3 regions of the Chryseobacterium sp. P1-3 genome follow, and region 1 is predicted to be linked to each of the others. Evidence: riboswitches for the same ligand, from Rfam matches in the RefSeq annotation. Region 1 holds a riboswitch; each other region holds the start of a gene.

Region 1 (10,136 bases):
ATATCATTTTTTATATAATAATCCTGGATCTCCTGCATTATCTCTGCAAAAGGAACTGAAGCTATTCTCTCATAAGGAATGGTATAACCCAGGTAGACGATTTTTCTTTTAAAGTCTCCTGCTGCCAGTACAATAGGAACTTTTGCCGCCAGCGCCATATGATAAAAACCTTTTCTCCACTTCGGAACCCAGCTTCTTGTCCCTTCAGGAGTGATAACAAGGCTGAAGTCTTCTTTAGCGAATTGATGAGCAACGAAGTTCACAAGGTCATTTTTCTGGCTTCTGTCGATGCCGATACCGCCAAGTCCTTTTACAATTCCACCGTACCATGCTTTGGTATGGGCATCTTTAATGATGATTTTCAGGGGTTTTTGTAGTGACCAATAAGCAAAGTTACCCAGAATGTATTCCATATTATGGGTATGAGGTGCTACCACGAGAATACATCTGTTCAGGTTGTTGACATCGCCCTGGAGAACGACTTTCCAGCCTAATAATTTTAACATCAGTTTGCCTATCAGCTTTTTCATAAATTTCAGGGGTTAAAAACAAAAAAGTATAACCAAATATTGGTTATACTTTACAAATATATTGAAATATTATTGCTCTTAAAACAAACCGTTAATTAAATCTACGATTTTCATTACGAATTCTAGTGCAAACTGTATCATAATAATGGTGTTTTTTGTTGATTGGTTATTAAATTTTTAACAGTACGAAATTAAAACAATTTTTTCACATAGAGAATTAAATAGTATGATTTCTTTCAGTTTCTGAGAGAAGAAGAGTGTGAATTTCAAACGGTTGCTTTCCATTCACACCTTCTGCCACTCTCTGAAGTTAATTATTTAGTCTGTATGGAAATTTCGTTTTTTCCGTCCTTGATTTTGATGTCCACATCTTTATTGATTTTCTTGATGTCGGATGCTACAGAATCAATTACTTTCTTAGCCTTATTATTAGGAACTTTTTTTACCATTGATAATAATACTGTCTCTGTCATTAGAGTCGTATTCTATGCTGGAGCCGTTTACAGTAATTTTATTTTTTTCGATCCTGATACCGTTATGGTTTTCCTCTTCGTTCTGATCTTCATCATCGATGCCATCTCCATTTAAATCCCCATTGAAATGAATCCCATTTTTCTTTAACGGAATTACCACCGCTTTTTGAGGAACTACAAGTTCATAATCTACCCTGTAATCTCTGAATCTTTGCTCATAAGGATATTTAAAATAGTTAGGAAGCAATACCTTATTGTTTACGATTTCTACCGGTACATTCAGCTGAATTGGATAGTTGTAGCCGTTTCCTTCTTTCCTGATGATCAGATAAGGGGTTTTGATATCAGCTTTTCTTGTTACATCCACAGAAATATAATCTTCTTCATACACTGATTTTTTATCAGAATAGATGTCATTATCGTAAGCTTTAAAACTTTGTGGGATGCTTACCTGTTTCACGTCTACATATACAGTGTCAGAAGTAGTGTTGATGGCTACATTTTCAATATCCTCTTTGTTGCCTTTATAGATCAGGTTTTTCTTGGCCATACTGATTCCGAAATAAGTTCCCAGTCCGATCAGAAGAAGGAATAACCCGCCAACTAACCAACCAAGATTTCTCAGTTTTGTTTTTGGAGAAAATATCTTAATGCTTAATAGGCTGAAAAGGATAGCAGGAATTAAACTTCCTATAATCATGATAGCAGCCAGTACTTTATCCAGACCGTTATCATCCATATAGAATCTGATCTGATTGGCTCCAGGAAAATCGGTATCCATCCCGAAAAGGGCAAATAATACAAATACTCCGATGATACTTCCTACTGCCATCAATACTGAGAATGCACCGATGATATATTTGAATACATTCCAGATTCCGCTTCCGGCATTGCTGATGTAAGGTTTGTTTTCGTTATATATTTCTCCGACCCTCTGAGTAGATTCATTGGCAAACTGCACCAATTTATTAGACTCATTCTTAAGATTGTCGAAGTTCATAGGCTTTCCCTGCATTTTCAGGAAATCAGATGCGGTTTGTGCTTTTGGCAGTACAAGCCACAGGATAAGATAGAGCAGTAAAATGACCAAAGCACTTCCGGCGGCCGGGATCATGATAAGGAAAACAACCACCCAGATAATTCTCATAGCAGTAATATCCATACCAATATACTGGGCTAATCCTGCGCAAACACCGGCGATTTTTTGTTTTTCCGGATCACGGAACAGTTGCTTTTTACCTGAATAGGCGCTATCTGCATTATTATTTTTACTTGTTGCTTTTTCAGAAAAATAGGCTTCTTCCTGTTCTTCGATCTTTTCAGGACTTCCGATCTGTGCGATCACTTTTTTCTACGTCGGTATCGTTGATTACTTCACGTTTTCCCAGAGAATCTCTGAAAATTTCCACCATTCTGATTTCTATGTCATGCATTACCTCATCTGCTTCGGAAGCGTCCAATGAGCTTCTCAGAGCGTTCAGGTAATCGCTGAGCTTTATATATGCGTGTTCTTCTATTGTAAAAGAAAAACCTGCGAGTCCTATTGAGAGTGTCTTGTTCATAGCTTTTTTTAATTTTGTTGAGTGATTTGGTTGACTGAGGCAGTCAGTTCATTCCATGTATTGAGAAGTTCATCCAGAAAAAGTTTTCCTTTTTCTGTGATCTGGTAATATTTTCTGGGTGGTCCTCCAGTGGATTCTTCCCATCGGTAAGAGAGAAATTCTCCATTTTTAAGTCTTGTGAGAAGGGGGTAGAGGGTGCCTTCCACTACATCCAGTTTTCCTTTTTTCAGTTCATCGATAAGGTCGGAAACATACATTTCGCGATGGTTGATGAGACTTAAAATACAGAATTCCAGAATTCCTTTTCGCATTTGCGCTTTGGTATTTTCAGTATTCATCTTTGATAAGTTTGTTAATTAGTTATATTTTCAGAGTAGCTCCTAGCTAGACGAGCTTATTCTGATTCTACATTACAAAGATATGTAAATAAAATGGTATTATGCAATACAAAGTAGTGTATTTTTTCAAAATAAAAATTTAAAATACTGATAATCAGAAAGATAATTTTTAGTTTAAATTATGGATTAATGACCGAATGCTCGAAAAAGATAAAAATAATGTGGAAATGGAGCGGGCTAGTTGTGGATTTTTGAAAATAAGAATAGTATATAAAATTCAAAAAGGTGAATTCCAATAGAGGTGAGGAACATATTTTGAAATCGGTAGCGGTATTCGTATTTTTGTCAGGAAGCATTACATAAAATAGAATTCATGTTTGCCACCGGGAAAATTCGGGTTGTTGCAGGATTTTTACTACAGAATATGCCGTAATCGCTAATAATGGGTTGGATGCAGTCTTTGAAAAGGAAGACTCATGAAGATCAGATAAAGGTAACAGTCAAAGAAAAGATCAATAATAAATGGATGACCAGAACAAAGGTATATCCGGCAGATCAATATAACAGAAAATAAAAAGTAAGATGAAGATTCAGAAAGAAATCGATTTTATCCTGGCAGTAGATGCTTTGAAAAATGTACAGCGAAGAAATTACAATGCGGATGATTCCCGGAGAGAAAATACAGCAGAACATTCCTGGCAGATCATCATCCTTGCCCAGATACTGTATCCGTATGCAAAAAACCGTGCAGACATTGACTTATTAAGGGTGATAAGAATGCTTTCTATTCATGATCTGGTAGAAATAGAAGCAGGAGATACTTTTCTGTTTGATGAAAAAGCAATGGCAGGAAAGTTTGAAAGAGAAAAAATATCTGCCCGGAAAATCTTCGGAATTCTGGACGAACCGCTACGAACGGAGTTTTTTAACTTGTGGCTGGAATTTGAAGAAGAGAAAACCCCGGATGCTATTTTTGCCTGTTCTATTGACAGGATCATGCCCTTTATTCTGAATTCCCATACTTCAGGTAAAAGCTGGACGGAAGCAGGTGTTACCGAAAGACAAATCAGGAATATGCTTGAAAATGCAATCACCAGGGCTTCGGATGAAATGGGAGAGGCTTTTGAATTGCTGTTAAGCAAAAATCTGGAAACAGAAAAAGTACTGAAATAGGACTTATCTATTATAAGATGATGAAGACTCGGGCGCCTTTGGCCTGCCCGAGTCTCTCTGGATTATTATAGTATTTGAATTGGTTTCTTGAATTCGTCAATAGCAACAAAAGTAAAATCCCCTACAATTGCTTTTTCTCTTTCGTAAGAATACATCTGTTCCGTAAAGATTTCAACATTTACTTTCATACTTGTTTTTCCAACGTGAGTTACCTTACCGATCAGTTCTACAATCGTTCCTGCAGGAATAGGCTTTTTAAAATCGATTTTATCGCTGCTTACGGTAACCACTCTTTTTCTGGCAAAACGGGTAGCGGTGATAAAAGCCACTTCATCCATCAGCTGCATAGCCGTACCTCCGAAAAGGGTATCATAATGATTGGTTGTGTTGGGGAAAACTGCCTTGAAGATTTTGGTCTCTGATGCTTCAATTCTTTCTTCTGTTGTCATATTTCATTATTAATTAAGGCGAAATGAAATCGGATTAAAACAACAGAATAATAACAGGAACAGATATATTCCTGAAAAAATCCATCAGATCAATCAACTTCAGATCGCGAAAGTTTCTTGTTTACAGAAATAGGCAGGTCTCCTGACTTGTAACATCTTTTATCCCCTTCCCATGCCTCGCATAGTGGATCTCTTGATAAAGACCTTAGTTACTTACAGTTGCGCGACAGTCCGTGATTTTCACACGGTTCCCTATTAATCTGCGGTTAGGCAGAACCCATTTCTTTGATGAATAAGCGGTAAAGCTTTTTCGGGACAAAAATACTGAAATTATTCCGGACTGTGATAAATAATCTGACTGATCACTCTTCCTTTCTTGATCGTCCAAAGACTGGTGTATCTGTTTTCCCCGGAGCCATTAATCATATAAAGAAAAATATTGTCATTGTCCAGAGCCGTTACGCCTACATTTTCAAAATCCATGGTAGGCTGGAACATATTTTTAATCGCTTCCCTCACAAAAACAGAACCCCGTCCCGGTTGCTGAACTCTGATAGACTTGATTTCAGTCATACCTTCCGGGATATCATTGCCGATTCCCCAGGGCTTTACCTTATCAATGGTGAGAAGTTTTCCCTCCGCATCCTTTTCTTTTTTGCGGTAACCGGCATTGGAAGGATAAATGTCGATAACTACCTTACTTCTTTGGGAAATAGGGATTTTAGGGTCGGAATTGTCTGTGAAAATAAGGGATCTTCCGTTTTTCGATTTGGAAGGGGTGTATTGGGGGAGCTGATCCACAAAGGCAATACGCTCTTTATTCACCATTCCTTCTTTGTCTAATGTTTCATACCGTACAAATGGTTTATCCTCATCCTGCTTTTCAGGATATTTAATCCATATCCACTCTGTTTCTCCGGGAGCCGGCTTTACATAAACAAAAACATCACCTTTACGCATACGGATCTTGTCAACAATCTTCCTGTAGTTGTCTTTATGTACACGGACATTGGCATATCCTTCCTCAGCCTTTACCACTCCGAAAGGAACTTTATTCTGGCCTTTAACGAATGCTAAAGAAAAAAGACTGAAAGCAGATAGACAGAATGCTTTGTTTATTGAAATCATTATTACAAACTTTTGATTTTCCAAATATATAAATTAAATGCTTTTGGGAAGATAATTATACTGCTGCAGTTCTTTTAAATCTTGTATTTGTTTAAGATAGCCGGCTGAAAGAAGATAGATTTTGTCTGAAATATCCAGAACATCCCGGTAATGATGATCAGAAATTATAAAGCCTTTATTGGTCTGCTGACGTATTATTTTTTTCAATTCTTCAATAATTTTAGGAGAAAGACTGTGAAAGGGCTCGTCAAGCAATATAAAATCTGCTTCCGAGTGGATGATTAATAAAGCTTCAACTGCTCTTAGTTCACCTCCGGAAAGATTTTTGGGTTTTTCATCAAGGAAATTCCGGATCAGGTCTGATGCAGAAAGAAGATCAGCATTTTCTTTATTACAGAAAAGATGGATGAGTTTCTTTACGCTTTCATTTTTAGGTAAAAAGGAAAATTGTGGGAGATAGGCGATTTTGTTTTTTCTGTCAGATAAGGTTTTCAAAACCTTTCCGTTGCACCTGATATATTGGGAATCGCTGCCGGTAACTCCGGCAATAATTTTTAATAAAGTAGATTTTCCGGTTCCGTTTCTTCCCAAAATGCCGGCAATGTTACCGATTTTGCACTCCAGGTATATATCCTGCAGGACTTTTTTATCAGTAAAGGATTTTGTAACGCTATCAATATGGAGTGTGTTCATAGAAATCCGATTAAAAATTTTTACAGCTACACTGAATGATAAAGTAATACCCCAGAGGAATATCCTGGAAAATCCGAAATGAGCATAAAAGTGGTATTCGTTTTTAAGTCTTAGCTCGTAAATGAAATAATGAAGAAGAGGGAATATCAGAACAATGCTTAATCCGAAAGTCTGAACGTTAAGTGAAAATAAAAAAAACGAGCAGAAAAGAAAAAAGTATCGTTGGAATGATCAGCTTTTTATAAAAAATCCAAAGAACAGAAAAGTTTTTGCCCATAGCTGTGAAACGTAAATTTTGATAAAAATAAGAAATAGGAGATAAAGAGCAAAAAGAAAGAGAGCATCCTTAGAAACTCTCTTCATTATTGGTACCAATTCATTTTTAAAGTGGATTAAATTCTCTCAAGCTCATCCGCATCAATGGTTGTTTTGAAAGTTCCGTAATTGACGATGACTTTGTTTCTTGAAATCTTTTCAATAGTGCCTACACTCGTACTGCCTGTAATACGAACACGCTGGCCTACTTTCATCCATAGGGCACGGTCACTTTTACGCTGTTCTTCCAGCTTTTCGTTGGTCTCCGCAATCTTTTCAATCACTTCCTCCTTTTTCAGCTGCTGTGTGATCTTTCTCTTCACAACCTGCAGGCGTTTCGATTCATCTTTATCAGCTCCCAACTTTCTGAATTTCTCCTGTTCCAGCAATTTCACAAAATCCTTCACTACATCTTTTCTTGACTTCCCTTTGGTATAGCTGTCAATAAATGCTTCAATTTTGTTCCCGAACTGAAGCTTGCGGTGTTCCTCTTCATACAATTTCTGAAAGTTGAAAAGCTTCTGCTGAAGCTGGTCATTAAGCTTTTGAAGGTTATCACGCTTATCTTCCACAGACTCCTTTCTTTCGGCAAGATCGGATTTTAGTTTTTCAACTTCAAATTTCTCCTGCTGTAGTTTTACAATGGTTTTATCAAGATTGACAATGTCATGTTCTACTTTTTTCTTGGCAGAATGGATGATAAATCTTGGGATCCTGTTCTTTTCGGCAACTTCAAAGGTAAACGAGCTTCCTGCCTGTCCTACTTCCAGCTTGTACATTGGTTCCAATGTTTCTTCATTGAAAAGCATCGCTGCATTCTGGGCATTAGGAAGTTGCTCTACAACCAGCTTAATATTGGTGTAATGCGTTGTAATAATGGCAAAACTCTTTTTATCATAAAAGTATTCCATGAAGCTTTCCGCCAGGGCGCCTCCCAATTCCGGATCAGATCCCGTTCCGAACTCATCAATCAGTAAAAGCGTATTGGCGTCTGCCTCCCGGATAATTCCCGACATCTTTTTCAGCCTGGATGAATAGGTTGATAAATGATTTTCAATAGATTGGTTGTCACCAATATCGGTCATTACTTTATCAAAGAAAAACATCTCGGATTTAGGATGCACAGGTACTAAAATACCACTCTGGATCATCAGCTGTAATAGTCCTACCGTTTTCAGGGTAATTGATTTTCCACCGGCATTAGGTCCGGAGATACAGATGATCCTGTTGTGTTCCGTTAAAGTCAGGCTTTGTGGGAAAATAGTTTTGTTTTCAGCTTTGTTTCTCAGCCATAGAAGTGGGTGAAAGGCATCTTTTAATCTCAAGGTTTTGTGACGGTTGATCTTGGGAAGAACTCCATTGATCAATTCAGAAAACTTAGCCTTGGCCCTGGTAAGATCAAGATCAAAAATATAGACCTGATACCTCCAAAGCTGGGGCTGGAATTCTGCCAGCTCTGCAGTGAGTTTCCTGAGGACCTTGTCAATTTCCTTTTTCTCTTCCTCTTCATTTTCCCGGAGCTTAAAATAATGTTTAACAACACTGTCCGGCTGGATATAAGTAATAGAGCCGGTTTTTGAAATTCCCAGTGTCCTGCCCGGAACCCTTTTCTTAAACCCTGATTTTACCGCTAAAACTCTCTGATCATCAATAATCGTTTCCCGTATATCATCCAAAAAATCACTTTGTCCGTAAGTGGTAAGAGCACGGTTGAAATTCTCCTGGATGGCTTTTTTAGCATGCTGGATTTCTGTTCTTAAGCCTTTCAATGCGGGTGAAGCTTCATTTTTTACTTCACCAAACCGATTGAATACTTTGTCTACCTTATCAATAATCTCTTTCCTGAATTCCAATACAGAAACTTCCTCCATTAAAGTAGGAAAAGTTTCAGGCATGGTAGGAAAGAACTTTTGTAATCTTCCGATTTGTTCCGTGATGGCTTTTATTTTGATGAAAGCATTGTTTTCCAGACGGTAATTTTCAATCAGCATCAGTTTCAGCTCACTTTCAATATCTTCATATTCATCAAACGGAATCGCATTTGAACTTTCAAAACTCGACAGGTATTCCGACGTTTTTTTTTAATGAAAGCTCCGCTTCGTCTATTTCCATCGGACGAAGTTGAAGAATCTTTTCCCTTGTTTTCGGAGAATACGCAAATGGTGAGATTTCCGCGAGCAATTGCGAAAACTCTAATTCGTCTAAATCTTCTTTATCTATATACACAATTGCAAATTTAGTGAGAAAATGTGAATGTTAAGGAGGTGGATGTTTGAAAATGAGTTAATTTGAAAGTCAGGAAATAAAGAGATACAGGAATTCGATGTGTTTTCAAACAAATGATTTTGGTTTTATTACATTTGAAAGATGAAACTTGAAAGTGAGCGACTGATTTTAAAAGAAGTTAATGAGGCACATACAGAAGATATTTTACGGATCAGAAGCAATGATCTCATTAATCAATATGTTAAAAGAAAGTCCCCGGTATCTAATTATGATGCCCTGGAATTTATTTTACACATTAAAAGGAAAGCCCGGGATAATGAAATGATATTTTGGGGTATTTCCTATAAGGATCAGCAGGATCTTATCGGAACCATTTGCCTGTGGAATTTTTCAGAAGACAGGAAAATAGCAGAAACAGGATATGAACTGCTTCCTGAACATCATAAAAAAGGAATCATGTCTGAAGCACTGGCATCGGTTTTACATTTTGGATTTAATGCCTTACATTTACAGGAAATTTTGGCTTTTACCCATAAGTGTAATAAGGCTTCTCAGGCTTTACTTTTAAAACACAGGTTCGTTTTAGAGGAAAACAGAACAGATGAGAAGAACCTTGAAAATGCCATTTTTAGTTTAAAAAAAGATGCGTTAATTTGTTAAAACTTTTTTATTTTCAAATTAATCTCATTTCTAAATTTTCAAATTGAAGTTATGACCTGGACAGAAGTGTTAGCCCCGATCAAGAAGACAGAATACTTTAAAACCCTTTGGGAGAAAGTAAAAAATGAATATGAAACCACGAAAGTTTTTCCACCGAAAAACCAGATTTTCAGAGCACTGGAACTCACACCTTTTGATGATGTTGAGGTAGTGATTATCGGACAGGATCCTTACCATAATGACCATCAGGCAAACGGATTGTGTTTCTCTGTTTCTGAGCAGGTAGCGGCACCGCCATCCCTTAAAAATATTTTTATTGAGCTGAAAGATGATGTAGGTGTGGTGCGCACTTCTAAAGAATTGGACGACTGGGCAAGACAGGGCGTTTTGCTGTTGAATGCCACTTTAACGGTTCGTGCCCATTCCCCGAACTCCCACAAAGACCTTGGATGGGAGAAATTTACAGATTTTATTATCAAGGAAATATCAGATAAAAAAGAAAATGTAGTGTTTGTGCTGTGGGGGGCTTTTGCACAAAAAAAAGCCGAACTCATTGATCCGGCTAAACATTTTATTTTGAAATCAGCGC
Region 2 (10,136 bases), 110 kb from region 1:
CTAAAACAACATGACAGATTTTCAAAAATATATCCAAAGATATTTAGACCAGATTCCATCCGGAGATTGGCTAGCTGAATTAAAAATTTCAGAAGAAAAAACAGTAGGAATTTACTCCAACCTTACTGAAGAACAATCCAGATTCGCTTATGCTGAAGGGAAATGGACCCTTAAAGGACTGTTGCTACATCTATCAGATACGGAAAGGGTATTTCAGTACAGAATATTAGCCTTTGCAAGAGGTGACAAAAACAATCTGCCGGGATTTGATGAAAATGAATATGCAAACCATTCTTTTGCTGATGAAAGAACTTTAGAATCTTTGCTGGAAGAATATAAGCTTGTAAGAAAATCCTCTCGGATTCTCCTGGAAACCCTTCACCCTTCTGCTTTACAAAATACGGGTATTGCCAATGGTCATGAAATTTCCGTAGAAACCATTGCAAAGTTGATTATAGGCCACAATTATCACCACCTGAATATTATTGAGGAAAGATATTTATCAAAATTGGGATGGATGTGAGAATCAAAATAAGTTTTGGCTAAAGGCCATTTCTATTGTTATGATAACACAATTATTCATTATTCTTGATATAAATCAATATATTAAACATTATTAGGAGCGGGCTTTAGCCCGCTTTTCATTAAATTAACCATCCATTGGCTTCAGCCAAAACTTAAAAGTTGTTATTTTTGATAAAAACAACACAAATGTCTTTTATCAAAATTTATATCCATCTTGTTTTCTCAACGAAAAACAGAGAATCACTACTTTCTACTTCTAACTTAAGAATAAAAGTTTGGAAACACATTAAGGAATATGCTACGGAAAAAGGAATTTTTCTGGATATGATTAATGGTTACTCAGATCATTGTCATTGTTTGATTTCTTTAAGGTCTGATCAAAATATAGAAAAAGTTGTACAGTTATTAAAAGGTGAATCTTCTTATTGGATCAATAAAAATCAATTGACAAGAGGAAAATTTTCTTGGCAGGATGAATATTTTGCTGTTTCTGTTTCAGAGTCGATGATAGGTTCCGTGAGGAATTATATTAAAAATCAGGAAAAACATCATCAAAGGAAAAGTTTTATGGACGAATACAAGGAATTTATTGAAAAATACAATTTCAAAATATAATAAGTTTTGGCTAAAGCCAAATGCATATATGATTTTTATTTAATGGGCTAAAGCCCATTTCTATTGATACGAATAACACAATTATTCATTTATTTTTTTATGTATCTACACCAACAATATTAACTATCAATAGAAGCGGGCTTTAGTCCGCTTTTCATTTAAATAACCATCCATTGGCTTTAGCCAAAACTTAAAAACACCGACATTTATATCTTAATTTTTTGCCTGAAAAACACAGATTCTCTACCTTTATCCATTCGTTTGAACCAATACAATTATGGAACATATTATCGAGATATTAAAATCCGGCGGAACTATTCTTTACCCTACAGATACCATCTGGGGAATTGGCTGTGATGCTACCAATACAGAGGCTGTCAATAAAAATCTTTGACATTAAAAAAACGTGAAAAAAACAAATCCATGATCATTTTGGTGGAGTCTGAGAAGAGGCTTCAGGATTTGGTGGATGTCCCTGAAATGGCGTGGGAGATTATTGACCTTAGTGAAAAACCGGTAACTATTGTTTACGAAAATCCGAGAGGCCTTCCTAAAGAATTACTTGCAGAAGACGGCAGTATCGGAATCCGTCTGGTAAAGAATGATTTCTGCAAAAAACTGATAACCAAACTGAATAAGCCTTTGGTTTCAACATCAGCTAATTTCAGCGGTGAAAAAAGTCCGTTACGATTTTCTGACATTTCCCCTGAAATGATTAAACTTGTTGACTATGCCGTAGAAGAAGACAGGGATAAAGTTTCAAAGTATTCAGGCTCTTCGGTGATTAAAATATGGAGTGATAACAGGATTAAAGTTCTTCGGGAATAAAAATTCTACATTGATTCTTGCATTTTTGAGGTCTTGTCAGTTCATATCGGCAGGATTTCTTTTTTTTAGTTCTATCTTTGCAAAACTTCAACTATAAAACAGATGTTATGAACCATCAAGATTTTGCCCGTGAGTGGATTTCTGTCTGGAATTCTCATGATTTGGAAAGTATCCTCTCTCACTATTCTGATGATATTGAAATTACAACTCCTATGATTGCGATGGCAACGGGAGGTAAAGAAAGTTCATTAAAGGGAAAAAATACTGTTCGTGATTACTGGCAGAAAGCTTTGGATAAATTTCCGGATCTCCATTTCGAATTGATACAATCAACAGCAGGAGTAGGTTCAGTTGCATTATTTTATAAATCTATTATGGATAAACATGCTGTTGAAGTTATGTTTTTTAATGAAGAAGGTAAAATTAACAGAATGTATGCCCATTACGATTAAATGAGCAGCAAGATAGAAATTGACGCTATTACTAACGATGAAAATTAATCTTAATCAAAACAAAAATTTAAAACTTTTCAAAATAATTTCTGAGGCTGCAGACAGGAATAACCAGTCTGTATATATTGTTGGAGGCTACGTACGGGATCTTCTGATGAAAAGAAAAGCTTCTACGGATATTGATTTTGTAACCGAGCAAAACGGTATTGAACTGGCCCAGGCTGTTGCCCATGATATTGATCCCAAGTTAAAAGTTTCCGTATTCAAAACCTATGGAACGGCTATGATCAAATACAAGGAACTTGATCTTGAATTTGTAGGGGCAAGAAAAGAAAGTTATACTGAAAATAGCAGGAAACCGGAGGTAGAAGGCGGAACACTGGAAGATGACCAGAAAAGAAGAGACTTCACCATTAATGCGATGGCTATTTCTCTGAATAAGGATAATTTCGGCGAATTAATTGATCCGTTCAATGGTGTTGAAGACCTGGAAAAAGAAATCCTGAGAACACCTTTGGAACCTGCACAGACTTATTCTGATGATCCTTTGAGGATGATGAGAGCCGTTCGTTTTGCTTCGACCTTACATTTTAATATTGAAGAAAAGTCACTACAGGCCATTCGGCAGGAAGCAGAAAGAATCAAAATTGTCTCCATGGAAAGAATCATGGTTGAATTCAATAAAATCATGTTGTCTGAAAAACCTTCTGCAGGATTAAAGCTGATGGAACAAACCGGTCTTTTAAAACTGATTATTCCTGAACTGATAGACCTTAAAGGAGTAGAAGAAGTGGAAGGGCAAACCCATAAAGATAATTTTTACCACACTCTGGAAGTTGTAGATAATATTTCTGAAAATACAGACAATCTTTGGTTGCGCTGGGCTGCACTTCTCCACGACATAGGGAAAGCTCCCACAAAGAAATTTGTTGAAGGAACCGGATGGACATTCCACGGACATGAATTTCTGGGCTCAAAAATGGTAAAAACACTTTTTCAAAGATTGAAACTGCCACTGGGAAGTGATATGAAATATGTCCAGAAAATGGTAAAGCTTTCATCCCGCCCTATTGCCCTTATCACGGATGACGCTTCAGATTCAGCATTAAGGAGATTGCTTTTTGATGCCGGAGAAAACCTTGAGGATTTATTTACTCTTTGCAAAGCAGATATCACCACCAAAAACTCTAAGAAACAGGAGAAATTTAAAAAGAATTTCGAATACGTAGCAGTAAAAATCAGAGAGGTTGAGGAAAAAGACCAGGTAAGGAACTTTCAGCCTCCTATCTCCGGGGAAGAGATTATGGAGATGTTTAATCTTAAACCGGGACGCGAGATCGGTATTTTAAAAGAGAAAGTAAAAGAAGCCATTCTTGAAGGAGAAATTCCTAATGAAAAGGAAGAAGCTACAAAAATTTGTGATTGCTGAAGCTGAAAAATTAGGATTGACCATATAATCTTTAACATTATAACGAAATATACAACTGCCGGATGAGAACATCCGGCAGTTGTATTGAGGCTTTCATCCAAGTAAGAAACAAAGCCGGCCGGCTTCTACGAAGCCGGCCGGAAAAAAACACAAATGATGAAAAAAATAAAAAATTATATTTTTATACTGTATTGTACCTTATGCTATGGATTTACTACAGCACTATTAGCTCCTAAACCGCCTGTGTTAAAAGAGGATATTTTAGCTCCTGTAGCTGCGGAATATACTGACATTTCGCTATTGGCTTTAAAGCCTTTAACATCTGAGGTAAAAATTCTGCCATCAACAACTGAAAAACCATATAATACAAAATAAGCAGGTCCATTATCCTGAACTGTAATAAACGCATTAGCAGGAACTGTTGGAGCCGTTACGCTTGTTGTATAAATCTTATTTCCTGAACTGAAATAGAATTTACCATTATCAATCTGAAGATTTGTCCCGTTTGCAATACCTGTTAATGTGATCACCGGGCTAAGAGCTCCTGTGCTTGAGATCTTATAGATATAAGAATCTGTTGCTGTTCCTGAAATCGTATACACATCAGAATTATAGGAAACTGTTCTACCAATCTGCCCGTTTGGAATGGTAATTTCCGTTTTAGCATCATTGGAAGTATTGATATAGGTAATTTTGTTTCCATATCCTGATGAAGCATTCTGAACGAAAACATTACCTCCCGCTTCTACAATTTTATCAGCCACCTCGGTGAAATCCATCTTGCTTACAAATGAAAAGTCAGAGATTTTATATTTCGTTACACTATATACTCCTGTCGAGAAATTCGTATTGGAAACGTAGATAAATCCATTGGCAAAAGTAATTCCTCTTGGATTATTGATTTGATCAGTGATTACGGCTACCTTTTTAAAAGTGATACGGTCTACCACCACAATTTTGTTTGAATTGTTGACAACCAGATAAGCGTATTTTCCATTAATAGCTATCGTTTGAAGAACATCTCCCAATATTTCATTGGAATTGTTCCCGGTCTTGTTGTTAAAACCATAAATATCATCCTGCTTTAACGCCAAGTCTCTTGTAAGAAACATTACGTTAGCACCATTGCTGTTAAAATTTCCTTCGTTGGCAATAAAGTATCCGTTCTGATACGTTAACTGAGGTACCGGAATCTCATTACTATCGCTGCTACATGAAATGTTGAACAATAGTACAAATGCAAAAAATACAGTTAAAAGTCTGGTTAGTTTCATATATATTCAATTTTAATTTTAAAAATTTATTGCGGCATACACACTGTAATTTCTTTTAGGCAAAGGGTAAAAAGAAACCGTTTTATAATAAGTATCGGTAACATTATTCACTTTGAACCCTAAAGTATATTTCTTAGAAATCGTTGCTGACATTCCCGCATTTAAAATAAAATAGGGGTCAATCGCTGTTTTCCGCTCTTCATCACTGGTTGTATAGGTAAGACCATTTATTAATCCCTGTGCAAAAAATCTGAAGAAACCATACTCATAATCAATACCCGCCATTCCCCTGTGCATTGGGATATAAGGTCTCTGTTTCTGAGTTTCCTTATCAATTGATCTTGCATAATAATAGCCTGCGTTGGCTTTGATCCTATGCTTACCAAATTGCTGATAAAAAGACAGATGGGATTCCAGTCCGTAAGATTCTGCTTTATTAACATTAAAGGCCTGCCAATATCCATTGGCAGTAGGCAGCCAGACAATGAGATCCGTAATGTTCATATAATAAGGCGTCACATTAAGCTTAAAACTTCCAATTTTAAACTCATTGTTCATATCCACCTGGGTAGAAATTTCCGGTCTTAAATCTTTATTACCTCCCGGCTCATAATAAATATCATTAAAGGAAGGATACCTGAAATTTTTTGAAAAGTTAAGTCCCAGATTATACCAGTGAGAGGTATTCCATTTCCCTGAAAATGAATACATGACCGGAGATGTGACATTTTCCACAAAATCTTTTTTAAATCCTCCTTCAAAACGCAGGTTCTTTGTAGCAAAATACCTTAATAATCCGGAAACGGAACCTACGTTTCTGCTTACATCAGCAATTCCGCTTTTATAGCCTTCTCCTTTGTTCACCTGAAATTCCCCGATAAGGTTAATGTTCCATTTTGAATTCAGAAAATAATTAAAATCATTTTTCAAAATATAATTTTTTCCTGTACCACCACTGGATTTGGGAAGGTCCAACGCTCCGAAATACTGAAAGTTTTCTTCTGTATAGGCTGCTTTGAAGGCGTTGCTGAACTTTATTGCATTCCAGTCCCAGGCGATCAGGCTCCTTATGCTTTGGGTCTTATATTTTGTCTTTGTTGCGGTTTCTTCAAATACGGGATAATGCTGTGAAGAGTCAAAAAACTGACTTTGCCACGAAATCTTGTGATCATCCGTTATTTTATAGGACGCACCTACATTGAAGGTTGTATTATAGTAATTACCGTTTCTGTTGATATAATCCAGATCACTGACTTCATAATCGTTCTGGCTTACAGAATAGTTTCCGGATGCCTTAAAGCTGAATCTTTCATTGCTGTAAGAACCTTTCACAAAATTATTAAAGGTATTAAAGGATGCTACTTCTGAAAATACCGAACCATGAAAACCTTTATTAAAATCCAGGATATTATTCAGGTGAATACTCCCTCCGATTGCTCCACTTCCATAGACTACACTACCGCCACCTGCTTTTATACCAATCTGGTCATATCCGAACAGGGGTATATTATTGATATCTCCCTGTCCCAGAAAATTAGAATTGATATTGATTCCGTTCCATACAAAAGCAGTCTGCTGGGCAGAAGTTCCTCTGAACGCCGGAGAAGAAACCGCACCACGTCCGTTTTCTTTGATATAAACCTGTGATTGAAACCTTAATAATTCTGAAAGGTTGGTAGAATTTCTATCCACCTCTTCAGCTGAGATGGTATTTACCGGATGAAAAAGCTTCACCCTGTTCATTTGGTTGTCGAAGACATAAATAGTATCAATACTTTTTTCCTGTGCCAGAAGAAGGCAACCATAAGACGAAAAAAGCAGTACTAAAGATCGTTTTATACCCATACTTTTTACTTTTCCTCCGAAAGCATTATATTTTGATTATCATTCTGGCAGGTCTCCTGACTTTCGCTTTCTGCACCTTCCCGTTATTACACAGTGGTTCAAAGCAGAAACTTTTATTGCGATTTACAGTTGCGGGGACAGTCCGGGAGTTACACCCGATTCCCTTTTCATTCCAATATACTGGAAACCAAAATTTTTTGCAAAGATAGCTTTTTAAATGTATTGCACAAAAACCGGAATTGCTGCAAAAAGGTCTTTTAATAAAAAAGCAGCTTCCGGTATTGAAAGCTGCTTTTGCCGTATGATAATACAGTTGATTATTTTCCCATAACCTCTGTAATAGGATTTCCAACATTTCCACTCGGGAACTGGATTTTTAACAATGAAGAAACTGTAGGGGCAATATCCGTCATATGATACGCTTTATTACTTTCTCCATGCTGAACTCCCCACCCCATAAAGATCAATGGAATGTGTGAGTCATAAGAATTCCATACACTGTGTGTGGTTCCGGTTTTAGAATATGGAGGAAGCATAGAATCGTGGGAAATCAGCTGGATATCCCCACTTCTCTGTCTGTTGATCCCGTTGATAATTCTCTGCCTGATAGGCTCCGGAATACTGGATTCCTGAACCTTGTCTACCGAAACAGCGTATAGAACAGTTGGGTCTTTTTCGAGTTCCTTAACAGTGAAGTTTCTTACATCATCCAACTCAAGTTTAGAATCTGCCAAAACTTTCCTGTCAAAATAAATCTGATAATTATCAATTGCATTGATCAGTTTATCGGCTCCAAATTTATCTTTAAGTTTCTGGTTTAGATTTTTTTCAGCTCCTTCTCCGAAAAAACCTGTAGGAATTTTATGTTCTTTAAGGAATCCTACAGAATGAGCCCCTCCATGATCAGCAGAAAGGAAAACGGTGTACTCTCCTTTACCCACTTTAGAATCCAGGTATTTGAAAAACTCTGCCAGGTCCTGATCCAATCTGATATAAACATCTTCTACTTCGATTGAATTAGGCCCGAATTTATGCCCGGCATAATCTGTTGAAGCCAGGTTGATAGCTAAAAAGTCAGTAATAGCATCTCCACCCAGTTTTTCACCTTCTACAGAAGCTTCCGCCAGCTTCAACGTCAATGTATTTCCAAAAGGGGTATAACGGATATTATCTTTTTTAGCCTGATAATCTTTGGCTAGATCATTGTAAGGGAATGTAGGGGTTTTCGCACTTCCCAATAATCCTTCCCAAGGGGAATTGTCTGGTGCGCTTTCCGTATACTGATTAATCGGAAGCAAGGTATTCCAGCCGTTTGCAACTAATTTCTCAGGTAAGTTCTGAGCGTTGAATGATTTTACCCACTGAGGCAGATCATTCATATACCATGTACTGGTGATAAAGTTTCCGGTGCTGTCATCAAACCAGAAAGCCCCGTTAGGAGTGTGTCCTGCCGGAAGAATAGAAGCCCGGTCTTTCAAGGAAACCCCGATTACTTTTCCCTGGAAATTGGTTGCCAACCTCAACTCATCGGTTACCGTTGTAGACCAAAGGTTTTTCGGAGAGTGGCTTCCGGTTTTGGTATTGGTAGTTCCTACCGGCTGAACGCTCTCATCAGCAGTACAGTATACCCCTTTACCTGTTTCCTTATCTGTCCAGTCATTTCCTGCAATACCGTGGATTGCCGGAACAGATCCCGTATAGATACATGTATGTCCTAAAGCGGTAATGGTAGGAACATAAGGAATGTGTACATTATTTAAAGAATATCCTGTATTCAAGAGTCTTTTGAAACCGTCGTTCCCGTATTTACCATAAAAACGGTATAAATAGTCCCAACGCATCTGGTCTACAACCAGGCCTACTACCAATTTAGGTCTTTCTAATTGAGAATTTTTGTTCTTCTGCGCATTGATTGTAATTACGGACAAGAAAGTAGCTGCCGCAATTGAAATATTCCTAAGCATCCAAGTAAATTTTTATTGACCACAAATTTAGGGGTTTTGAAAGTTTTAGAGTATGAAATTTTACTTAATTTTGATTATTATATAAATTTATCAATCTACAGCTGTGATTCAGAAGTATCCTGAGCCTAGATTTCCTGAAGATGACTGTCATCACAGTTTTTTTTACAAGATATAGATAACATGCCAATAATGTTGTTAAACTATTGGTAAAATCAATAATACCTTTTCTATGGATATAAAAAAAACTACTGAAACTGACCGATAATCCCAGCCTCACATGGGGACATAACGGTTATACAACAGACAGGATATATTCAGTTTCTTCCATCGAATATGCAGGGTCTTTTGAATTTTCATTAAGAGAAAAATCTTTCCCTTACACCAAAGTCTGGGAAACCGGTAGTGAAGATATTGAAGAGCTTAATCTTATCATTGAAAAAGGTCATTCTTTTGGTGCTTTTATTAATAATGAACTGATAGGCTGGATCATCTGTGAGCAAAGAACATGGAATAACAGTTTCTATATTGAAAACATCCTGATTGACGAAAAATACAGGAGACTGGGAGTAGGAATACAGCTGATTAAAAATGCCGTGAAAGAAGCCAGGAAATTAAACTGCCGGGTTATAGAACTCGAAACCCAAAACACCAATTACCCTGCCATACAGTTTTACAGAAGGATGGGTTTCAATATTACGGGGGTGAATACAAGGCTTTATGACAATGCGGAAGAAATAGCGCTTTTCATGACGTTAGATATAGAATAGTTTTGGCTATAGCGCGGATAATGTATGTATATTGGAAGCGGCTAAAGCCACTCCCTGTTGATATTTCATAACATTTTTTTTATTCACTTCACTTTCGGCACTACAATCAGGCTTTCATTTCCAGAAATGGTTACCGCTTGTACTGCAAAGAAATAATTATCTTTAGAATAAGGCAAACTGATGGAATTTTCTTTGGTAAAGGTTTTTTTCTGCCATATTGAGGCATCTGTTTCACGCATCAGCACATAATATCCTGCTACTTCTACCGATCGAGGTTTTTCCCAGGAAAGAGTTGTAAAGTTGGTAAGTTTATCCGCTTCAATCTTTACATTTTCAGGTTTTGAAGGTGACTTTGCCAGATTGGCCAGAACGGCAATATTGATCCCGACATTCTTTTTAAAATAATCAAAATCCATAAATTGCGGTAAATCTCCATA
Region 3 (10,136 bases), on a different contig from region 1:
CCCTTCAGATGACCGATAAAAAGATGGTGGATGAAAGTGAAGAAGATGAATTTATTGCCATTGTCAACTATTCTATTATCGGGCTTATCCAACTTGAGAAAGGCTTTTCCAATGATTTTAATGAAAATAAGGAGGAAATTTTAGTCCTTTACGATAAATATGCCAGCGAAGCAAAAGCTTTAATGGAAAGAAAAAATCATGATTATGGTGAGGCATGGAGAGATATGAGAATATCTTCCATTACTGATCTTATTTATCAAAAAGTATTGAGAACGAAACAGATTGAAGACAACCAGGGGCAGACAATTGTTTCTGAAGGCCTGGATGCCAACTATTTCGATATGCTGAATTACGCTGTTTTCTGCCTGATCAAGTTCTCTGAAAAAGAAAACCAATTCGAACCCAAAACTATTTAATATGATCAAAGGTTTATTACGCTTTATTATTGCAGTTATTTTTATCCTGTCCGGCTTTGTAAAAGCTGTGGATCTGGTAGGTTTTTCTTTCAAAATGGAAGAATATTTTTCGCCTGCTGTTTTCAATATGCCATTTTTTGAAAAATTTGCGCTGCTGTTTTCAATTATTGTTGTTATGTTGGAACTTTTCCTTGGATTTATGCTGCTGCTTAAATTAAAGCTTAAATTTACCTTATCAGCCTTAATCGTGCTTTGTATTTTCTTTGGGTTCCTCACCTTCTATTCTGCTTACTTCAATGTAGTTACTGATTGCGGATGTTTTGGTGATGCTATTAAATTTACTCCATGGCAAAGCTTCATCAAGGATATTGTTCTTCTGGCCGGACTTATTATTTTGTTTATACTCTACAAAAAAGAATTCCGTAAAAAGGATTCATATGGATATAACAATGACAGAAAGGAATCTTCAGGGAAGTTTAAATATTATATTTTAGGTGCTTTTTCTTTTGTAATGATTTACATTATGACTCAGGGAATTATGCATGAGCCATTGATTGACTTCCGGGATTATAAAATTGGTACCAATCTGAAAACGGAAAAGGAAAAAATCAATAAAAATCCTTCCGAATATAAAACCTTCTATTCTCTTAAAAACCAGAAAACAGGAGAAGTTGTAAAGGTTAATCAGGATGATTACATCAAAGAGACCCAATATTGGGAAGAAGGCTCTCCATGGAAAATTGAGGAAGGGAAAAATGAATCTGTCCTTGTAAAAGAAGGTTACAAATCGGAGATTGTGAAATTCAAAATTGAAGATCCTTCGGGAGCGGAAATTACGGAATCAATTATTAATGCTCCCAAAGCTATCGTTGTATTCTCCTACCATCCTAAAGAGGTGCCTGCTGACCTGCTTCAAAAAGTAGAGGCAAAAGTTAATGCCCAAAAAGGAGCACTGATCTATGGAGTTTCAACGGATCCGAACACCTTTAAAATAATCAAAAATGCAATGATGGACGGGACCGGTATTAAAACCATTGCGCGAAGTAACCCTTTTGTACTGATCCTGGAAAATGGAAAAATTGTAGATAAGCAACCTGCAAAAGATTATGTCAAATAGATGAAAGGTATGGAACAAAATTTTGAATATATTAATAAGAATTATATTACGGAAGAAAAATTATGCAGCATAACAGGCATCACAAAAGATGATCTATCAGGACTTATCCAAAATCAACTGGTTCCCGACGCTTCCTATACCGTTACCCGCAGTATAAAGATCACCTCTCCTCTTAAGGATGAATTTCAGAGTGAAATAGCAGAAAGGTACTTCAGCAAAAGCTGCATTTCAATAGTTGAAAAGAATAAGGAGTTAAAAGACAGCCGGCAATATAAGGCAGAATTTAAAGAAAAATTCAGCCAGCTTTTAATGCGCCATCCTGATAAGAATTTTGCTTATCACAATATTTTCAGCAATGAATCTCCGGACCAGGAAAAGCTCAATGAAGTTTTTGAAAGCGAATGGAATGCCTATTGTGAAGGAATATATGGAATCTGTACTCTGAACTCAACCGAGGAAGAAATTGTAAAAAAGGAAATTGCTGTAAAAAAACTGATGCAATTCAATACCGAATTTTCTCAAAAACCTCTTAATACAAACGAAATTGAAGAATTACTCAGGCTGAATGATGAATTCAATGAAGTGGCCAACCGATTTGCCCCTTATCAGAGAGATTCAAGCAGCAGAGGAAAATATCTTGATAAAATATTAGAAAACAATAATTTAGATTATTTAGTAAAGAAATATTAAAACAATTATGCAAAAATCAAATAAATCTATCGCCGGCTATCACCTGTTAATGATCCTTTCTTCCGTAGACGGAGAATTTGCCCCTGAAGAAGGAATGCTGGTACAACAATATTTAGCGGATGAATTTCCATTCCGAATGAATCTTGATAATGAGCTGGAAATCCTTGCTTTACTACAACCTGAGGAATGGAAAGATCATTTTGAATTTCACGCCAGATGTTTCCATGATGATTCTACGGAAGAGGAACGCGTAAAATTTGTAAAATTTGCGAAATCATTAATCAAAGCAGATCATAAAGTAACTGAGGAAGAACATACTTTTTATGTTCTTCTGAAAAATCTGTGGGGATTATAATCAGCCATCCCAAATCACTAAACTCTCTACCATGAAAAAAATTTATTTAGGATTATTAGTAATGAGTACAGCTACATTCCAGTCTCAGAAATTTCCGGATCTGAAAGCTCCTGTTGCAGAAAAGCAGGAACATATAAGGGATATACACGGTGATAAGGTCAATGATCCTTATTACTGGATGATTGATTATTTCAAAAAAGGAAGAGACTCTACTAAAGTCGTTGAGTATTTAAAGGCAGAAAACAAGTATTGGGAGGCCATGATGAAAGATACCGAGTCTTTCAGGGAAAAGCTTTTCCAGGAGATGAAAGCCAGAATCAAGGAAAAGGATGAATCTGTTCCTGTATTTAAAAACGGGTATTATTATTACAGCAGAACAGAAGCAGGAAAACAATATTTCAAGTACTGCAGAAAAAAAGGAAGCCTTACCGCACCGGAAGAAATTTTGCTGGACGTGGATCAGCTGGCTGAAGGACATCCTTATTATTCGGCATCCGGATTCAGCATCAGCCCGGATAATACCAAAATGATCTATGGCGTGGATGATGTTTCCAGAAGGCAATATAAACTATTTTTAAAAGATTTGTCCACCGGAAAAACAACAGACCTTGGAATTAAAAATACTACAGGATCTGCGACATGGGCCAATGACAATAAAACTATCTTCTATACCTCTAAAAATCCTGAAACTCTCTTAACAGAAAAGATTTTCAGACACACTCTAGGAACAGATGCTGCTAAAGATGTTCTTGTGTACGAAGAAAAAGACAAAACCAATTATATTGGAGTTGGCAAATCCAAGAATCAGAAATTCATCATGCTTGATTCGCAGTCTACCACTTCTTCTGAAACAAGATATCTGGACGCTGATGATCCCAACGGGACTTTCAAGGTTTTTCAGCCGAGAATGAAGGATGTCCTTTATGATGTAACCCCATTGGAGGATAAATTTTTAATCACCACCAATAAGGATGCCCTTAATTTTAAGGTTGTGGAAGCCCCATTAAACAAAACAGAAGTTGAAAACTGGAAGGATTTTATTCCACACAGAAAAGATGTTCTGATACAGGGGATTTCTGAATTTAAGAATTACCTGGTATTCAGTGAAAGACAAAACGGTCTTTCCCAATTGGTGATTTATGACAGGAAAACGGGAAAAAAAGAATTTTTAAAGTTTGATGAACCTACATATACCGTATATCCATCCGGTAACCCTGAATACAATACAGACAACTTCCGTTTCGGCTATACTTCCATGATTACTCCCAGTTCACAATTTGAACAGGATTTAAAAACGGGAAAAAGAACCCTTTTGAAGCAGCAGGAAGTTCTGGGAGGTTATAATAGAACCAATTATACCACTGAAAGACTTTTTGCCACAGCGAAAGACGGAACCCGGATTCCTATTTCAATCGTTTACAAGAAAGGATTCAAAAAGGATGGTAACAGCCCGTTATTGCTGTATGCTTACGGTTCATACGGAAGTTCAATGGATGCTACATTCAACAGTAACAGGCTCAGTCTGCTGGACCGGGGCTTTGCCTATGCCATTGCCCATATCCGCGGAGGTCAGGAAATGGGAAGGCAGTGGTATGAAGACGGTAAAATGATGAAAAAGAAAAATACTTTTACTGATTTCATTGATGCCGGGGAATATCTGGTTAAAGAAAAATATACTTCTCCAAAACATTTGTATGCCCAAGGGGGAAGCGCCGGAGGCCTTTTAATGGGAGCAATAATCAATATGAGTCCTGATCTTTGGAATGGGGTAATCTCCCAGGTCCCTTTTGTGGATGTTGTGAATACCATGCTGGATGCCAGTATTCCATTAACGACCAACGAGTATGATGAGTGGGGAAATCCCGGTAACAAAGAGGCTTATTTCTATATGAAGTCTTATTCTCCTTATGAAAATATAGAGAAAAAGAATTATCCCAATCTATTGGTAACAACAGGTCTGCATGATTCCCAGGTACAGTATTTTGAGCCGGCCAAATGGGTTGCCAAATTACGGGATATGAAAACCGACAACAATGTATTATTATTAAAAACCGATATGGATTATGGCCATGGTGGGGCTTCCGGAAGGTTTGATTACCTGAAGGATATTGCTTTGGTGTATGCGTTCATGTTTAAACTGGAAGGGATAAATCAGTAATATAAGAATATCAGCTCGCAGATTTTGCAGATTTCGCAGATTTTTTTCTAATGACAGAAAATGAAATTTCATATATCGTAAGAAAGTGTGTTTTCAATGTTTATAACCAATTAGGCCCTGGTTTACTTGAATCTGTATATCAAAAAATCCTGATTTATGAATTAGAAGAAAATGGCTTAGATGTTAAATCTGAGGTAATACTACCAGTATATTATGATAACAAAAAGTTTGATATTAATTTTAAAATTGACATCTTAGTAGAAGACAAAGTGATCTTAGAATTAAAATCAATAAAGGAGCTGGATAACGTTCATTATAAGCAGCTATACACTTATTTAAAGTTATCAAATAAAAAAATTGGGACTGTTAATTAACTTTAATACTTCCAATATTTTAGACAATATAAAAAAGAGTTGTAAATAACTTATAATGACAATTAATCTGCTCAATCAAACAAATCAGCGTGAGAAAATATTAAGTTCGCAGATTCATTAGAGTAAAAATTAAAAGTAAAAATAAATCAATATAATAAATCTATGAGAAGAAAGATCGTAGCAGGAAACTGGAAAATGAACAAAAATGTAATTGATGCCCAACAATTGATGATTCAGTTACTAAGCTATAAAAACAATAATGCTACCAACTGCGAAGTGTGGATTGCTCCGCCTTCTTTATACCTGATGATGGCGAAAGACATTTTTGAAAATGATGAAATCGGGGTATTTTCCCAGGATATGAGCGAGCATGAAAGTGGTGCTTACACCGGAGAAATTTCTGCAGATATGCTGGAATCTATTGATGTAAACGGTTCATTGATCGGCCACTCTGAAAGAAGACAATATCACGGAGAAACAGATTCACACTGCAACAGAAAAATCAAGTTGGCATTAGACAAAGGGCTTACTCCTATCTATTGCAACGGAGAAACCCTTGAGCAAAGAAAAGCAGGGCAGCATCTGGAAGTCGTAAAAAACCAAACTGAAGTAGCTTTGTTTACTCTTTCGGCTGAAGAAATCAAAAAAGTAGTAATTGCTTACGAACCGGTTTGGGCAATCGGAACAGGAGAAACCGCAAGTCCGGAACAGGCTCAGGAAATCCATGCCCACATCAGAAATATTATTGCAACAAAATACGGACAGGAAGTAGCTGATGAAGTATCTATCCTGTATGGAGGTTCCGTAAAACCGGATAATGCCAAAGAAATATTTTCTCAGCCGGATATTGACGGTGGCCTTATTGGAGGGGCAGCATTAAAACTGGAAGATTTCTCTAAAATTATTGAGGCATTCAATTAATTAATTTTACAGAACATTATATTTTTCCGGACCCTCTTTACTGATTGTAGAGAGGGTTCAATATGATATGTTTCGGCTAAAGCCAGTGGAATGCTATTTATCTTTAAACGGGCTAAAGCCCGTTTCATTGAACGGTGTACCAATTTTTTTAACCAATAAAAACGGCGGAGATAATCCCCGCCGTTTTTCGTAAAAAAAAATCTAATTATTGAATATCGACTACGTACATTGTTCCTTTATCTACCTTGCCTGTTTTAGGTAGTATTTTTGCTTTAGGGTTACCGTTTCCATCATCTACTACCCCGAAATCATCATCATTGAAAACAGCGAGTTTATTATTTCCTAAATAAACAATTCCTTCAAATTTATCATGTTCATATCCTAACCTGGCAACCAGATCTACAGCTAATGTTTTAGAAACCGTTTTAATCCCGGCGTTGGTAATTTCATCCCAACTACACTCTTCCAAAGCTTTATTATTGATTTTCATTCCGTCAACAGCGGCAATATCCGGTCCGTTTACATCTGTTGCTCCGCTCAGGTTTATTCTGTATACTTTTTTTTATTCCGCCCTGTGACCCGAAGTTTCCGTCTCTCTCAATCACCAGGAATTCATTATTACTTATTGCAGTAATGTCACAAACTGAATCAGAGGCTCCCCCGTCCTGTTTATATAAAAATTGTCTGGTCTTCCCTGTAGCAATATCAAAAGTGACAATTCTGGTTAAGGTAGTATTTTTAGCCAAAGCCTTGCTTGGAACATGCATCATAGACTGCATGGCTCCCACTAAAGTAGTACCGTCAGGAGTTATACAAAGCCCTTCCATTCCCCTGTTGGCCCTTCTTTTTGCCAGCACAGCGGGAAGTTTTCTTGTTCCTGTATTAACGCCTATCGGACTTATTCTTTCCATCTCTACACCCTCTGCACTATAATGTACAATGTGAGGGCCATACTCATCGGAAACCCAGAAGGTACCGTCTGCTGCTGCAACAATACTTTCACTGTCGAGACCATAATTGTCCGTTCCCAGTACATTTCCTGAAGCATCGTAAGCCGTTTCACCTGTACTCCCCATTCCTATAGGGTTGGGTAGACCTGTGATAGGTTGTCCTGATGGATTTTTAAGCTTAATATATTTGATCACCTCAATATTTCCTTCGGCATTAATTTTAAAATGCATGATTGTTGGACTGAAATTGGGAGCCAAAAACTTTTTCCCGTTCAGGTAATCCGTATTAGGTCCTCTGTCTGTAATGACATAAAATTCCCCTTTTCTTGTAGGGTGTGCAGCCGCACCTGATCCAAAACCTCCATTAATGACATCCACACCATTTACCGTTGCTAATTTTGAAAAAGGAAACTCCTGAGGAAGTTTAGAGTAATTAATATCCTGGTTATGGGCAGTTTCGTCATCTTTGTTACAAGAAACCAATACCGTTAACATCAAAACAGATAATAGTAATCTTTTCATATTCACTTTTATGGCTGCGAAAGTATAAATCGATTGTAAATTAATCTTTAATTCAATGATAATTGTATTTTAACAATGAAACCTGTAAAATGAATTCAATATAAACAGCTATACCTGCCGTTAAATTTATAAAAACAAAACCATCGGTCACATTTTTTATTAATTTCAAAAAACACGTTATAGCTAAGAGCTTATAAAACACTTAATACACAAAAGATAAGTTATTTACCACACGTAAATCAGGAATTTATATGATATATTTGCAGCGTTTTAAGGTTGAACATAGTTCATTAATAGGGAATCAAGTGAGAATTTATTCAATGCTTGAGCTGTACCCGCAACTGTAGACTATTCCACCTATAGCATGAGATGCCACTGGATCCGGATCCGGGAAGGCCGCTATAGGATGTAAGCCAGGAGACCTGCCTTAATACAATTCAGAAGAATTTCTCTCTCTGAAAGTAAGTTTCGGGAATAAAACTTTAATTAATAATATCATGAAGAAAATCTATTTTCTTATTCTTGCATTTGTCATTTTTTTTGCAAATGCTCAAACTGAAGCCGTTTTAGTGCTTAATGAAGGTGGTGCCGGCAGTAATAATGCCGAAATATCGCTGATCTCCAATCAATCAGTTACCAATAACTATTTTAAAACCCACAACAATAATGCTGCATTGGGGGATACGGCACAGGACATTAAAATTTATGGTGACAGAATTTTTGTGGTCCTGAATATTTCCAATCAGATAAAAGTCATCAATAAGTCTGACTTTTCTTTGATTACCACAATCTCAGCCAATCTGGATAATCCGAGATATATTGCCTTCAGCGGAAACAAATTTTATGTAACCAACTGGGGAGGTTCCGGTTCTACAGAAAATTATGTAGCCGTTTATGACCTTAATACCTATACGCATGAAACCAATATTCCGGTTGGAAGCGGACCCGAAAAAATTTACAGCAAAGACAACAGATTATATGTTTTGCTAAAAGGAGGTTTTGGAATCAACCAATTTATGGATGTGATCAATACTTCTACCAATACAGTTGAATCCGAGGTAAACGTTGGAGATTTCCCACACAGCATTTTTGAAAAAGATCAGTTTCTTTATATCATGAGTTTCGGAAATCCCTACACCTCAAACTCTTATGGAACATTTACAGTCTATAATACAGTAACTCAAAGTACCGTTTCAAGTACTGCATTTCCGGCAGGAACAAAACCTTCTTTTATGGATACAGACGGAACGAATATTTATTACATGAAAGATGCTTCAATCTATAAAACACCTATTGCAGCACCGTCTTTTTCAACGACACCCATTGCAACGGCACCTATTACTGTAACCGGCTATGGTGCTGCTGCTTACGGGTTTAATATTGTCAACAATACGATTTATGTGGCTGATCCTAAAGGATATATTGCACCGGGAAAAATTTATACATATGATTTACAGGGAACCTTACAAAACACTTTCACAGTGACCATGCTGCCTAATCAGATCATTGCTTACAACAACAGTGCACCGCCGTCACTTTCAACAGTGGAAAATACAAAAGCTTCTAAATTGTCTTTATATCCCAATCCGGCAAACAGCAAATTCTTTGTACAAGGTTTAAACAGCGGAAATATTCAGGTGTATGATGCTAACGGAAGAAAGGTCATCAACGCACAATATACCCAAAACGGAATTGATATAAACACACTTCCTAAAGGTACTTATATTGTAAAAATTACGGATAAGAGCACTAACTTCACTGAAAAACTAATCATCAAATAAGAATCCGGATGCAAAAGATATTAAGTTTTATATGCAGTTTTATCGTAGTTTTTTGTTGCGCACAATTTACGGCAAACGACATAAAGTTTTTCGTAGGAACAGGCTCTCAGACTGCCTATTTTGTAGCAGACTTTAAAGACGGAACCAATGACAGGTCTTATGCCTGGGGAGTGCGGTTCGATCCGGGGCAAAATATCACCGGACCTCAGATGCTTCAGATGATCAAAAATGCAGAACCCGCCTTTGATTATTTTCTGACCTTCAATAATGGTTTCCTTGATGAGCTAAGCTTCAATGATCATTCACAACAATCCGGGCCGGACTATTGGAGTTTATGGCGTGGGAATGATACCAACAGCTGGTCTGCCGTAGGGTGGATGAACAACGGGACCATCTCAGACGGAAAATGGTATGGTGCTTCCTATGGGTTCAGCAATCCCACAGCAGAAGCGCCTTCTACTCCGCTTCCTGCCTATAGTTCTCTATGGTATAATTCGTCTCAGATTACCAATTGGATCGGTACAGGTTCTGATAAAAGCTTAGTGGTTATTGACTTCGGAACTGATAATTCTAACGGAAATGCTGATTCATTTGTTTTTGGAATTCAATATAACGGAACTATTACCGCAGAGCAGGCTTTACAATTGATTGATGCCCAGGTAAGCACATTTAATTATACTAAAGCTGCCAATCAGGTTTCTTCTTTATCCCTGAATTCTTTTTCAGGTACCCCGAACGGGTCCAACTCCTGGAAATTATACAAAGGAACTAATTTGTCAAACTGGAAAATTCATAACGACCTTTCATCCATTACTTTACATAACGGTGAATGGCTTGGATTAAGTTTCGGAC

What was found. A riboswitch is a leader RNA that binds a small molecule or an ion and turns the genes downstream of it on or off. The one in region 1 is predicted to bind cobalamin.
Region 2: linked by a shared signal. The riboswitch ahead of HX13_RS04260 (TonB-dependent receptor plug domain-containing protein) and the one ahead of HX13_RS04760 (acyl-CoA thioesterase) in region 1 are both predicted to bind cobalamin.
Region 3: linked by a shared signal. The riboswitch ahead of HX13_RS13245 (YncE family protein) and the one ahead of HX13_RS04760 (acyl-CoA thioesterase) in region 1 are both predicted to bind cobalamin.

The regions. Positions count from the first base shown of each region.
Region 1 is NZ_JPEQ01000004.1:428,562-438,697, forward strand. Features, by position in the region: gene HX13_RS04740 (1-acyl-sn-glycerol-3-phosphate acyltransferase) at 1-530, opposite strand, end outside; gene HX13_RS25330 (hypothetical protein) at 845-979, opposite strand; gene HX13_RS04745 (PspC domain-containing protein) at 960-2,348, opposite strand; gene HX13_RS23420 (hypothetical protein) at 2,323-2,565, opposite strand; gene HX13_RS04750 (PadR family transcriptional regulator) at 2,574-2,903, opposite strand; gene HX13_RS25335 (hypothetical protein) at 3,355-3,477, shown strand; gene HX13_RS04755 (HD domain-containing protein) at 3,486-4,076, shown strand; gene HX13_RS04760 (acyl-CoA thioesterase) at 4,142-4,525, opposite strand; cobalamin riboswitch at 4,640-4,821, opposite strand; gene HX13_RS04765 (hypothetical protein) at 4,856-5,653, opposite strand; gene HX13_RS04770 (ATP-binding cassette domain-containing protein) at 5,687-6,346, opposite strand; partial or broken gene HX13_RS04775 (endonuclease MutS2) at 6,739-8,887, opposite strand; gene HX13_RS04780 (GNAT family N-acetyltransferase) at 9,029-9,547, shown strand; gene HX13_RS04785 (uracil-DNA glycosylase) at 9,599-10,136, shown strand, end outside.
Region 2 is NZ_JPEQ01000004.1:314,876-325,011, reverse strand. Features, by position in the region: gene HX13_RS04290 (DinB family protein) at 11-523, shown strand; gene tnpA (IS200/IS605 family transposase) at 712-1,140, shown strand; partial or broken gene HX13_RS04280 (L-threonylcarbamoyladenylate synthase) at 1,418-1,968, shown strand; gene HX13_RS04275 (nuclear transport factor 2 family protein) at 2,076-2,420, shown strand; partial or broken gene HX13_RS04270 (CCA tRNA nucleotidyltransferase) at 2,458-3,877, shown strand; gene HX13_RS04265 (DUF5074 domain-containing protein) at 4,053-5,123, opposite strand; gene HX13_RS04260 (TonB-dependent receptor plug domain-containing protein) at 5,142-6,968, opposite strand; cobalamin riboswitch at 6,997-7,175, opposite strand; gene pafA (alkaline phosphatase PafA) at 7,286-8,932, opposite strand; gene HX13_RS23370 (GNAT family N-acetyltransferase) at 9,181-9,699, shown strand; gene HX13_RS04240 (M28 family metallopeptidase) at 9,783-10,136, opposite strand, start outside.
Region 3 is NZ_JPEQ01000008.1:92,990-103,125, forward strand. Features, by position in the region: gene HX13_RS13205 (DUF1599 domain-containing protein) at 1-416, shown strand, start outside; gene HX13_RS13210 (BT_3928 family protein) at 418-1,533, shown strand; gene HX13_RS13215 (DUF6058 family natural product biosynthesis protein) at 1,543-2,223, shown strand; gene HX13_RS13220 (TerB family tellurite resistance protein) at 2,231-2,578, shown strand; gene HX13_RS13225 (S9 family peptidase) at 2,610-4,736, shown strand; gene HX13_RS13230 (GxxExxY protein) at 4,787-5,110, shown strand; gene tpiA (triose-phosphate isomerase) at 5,273-6,031, shown strand; gene HX13_RS25630 (esterase-like activity of phytase family protein) at 6,237-6,578, opposite strand; gene HX13_RS13240 (esterase-like activity of phytase family protein) at 6,526-7,503, opposite strand; cobalamin riboswitch at 7,760-7,948, shown strand; gene HX13_RS13245 (YncE family protein) at 8,001-9,284, shown strand; gene HX13_RS13250 (T9SS type A sorting domain-containing protein) at 9,293-10,136, shown strand, end outside.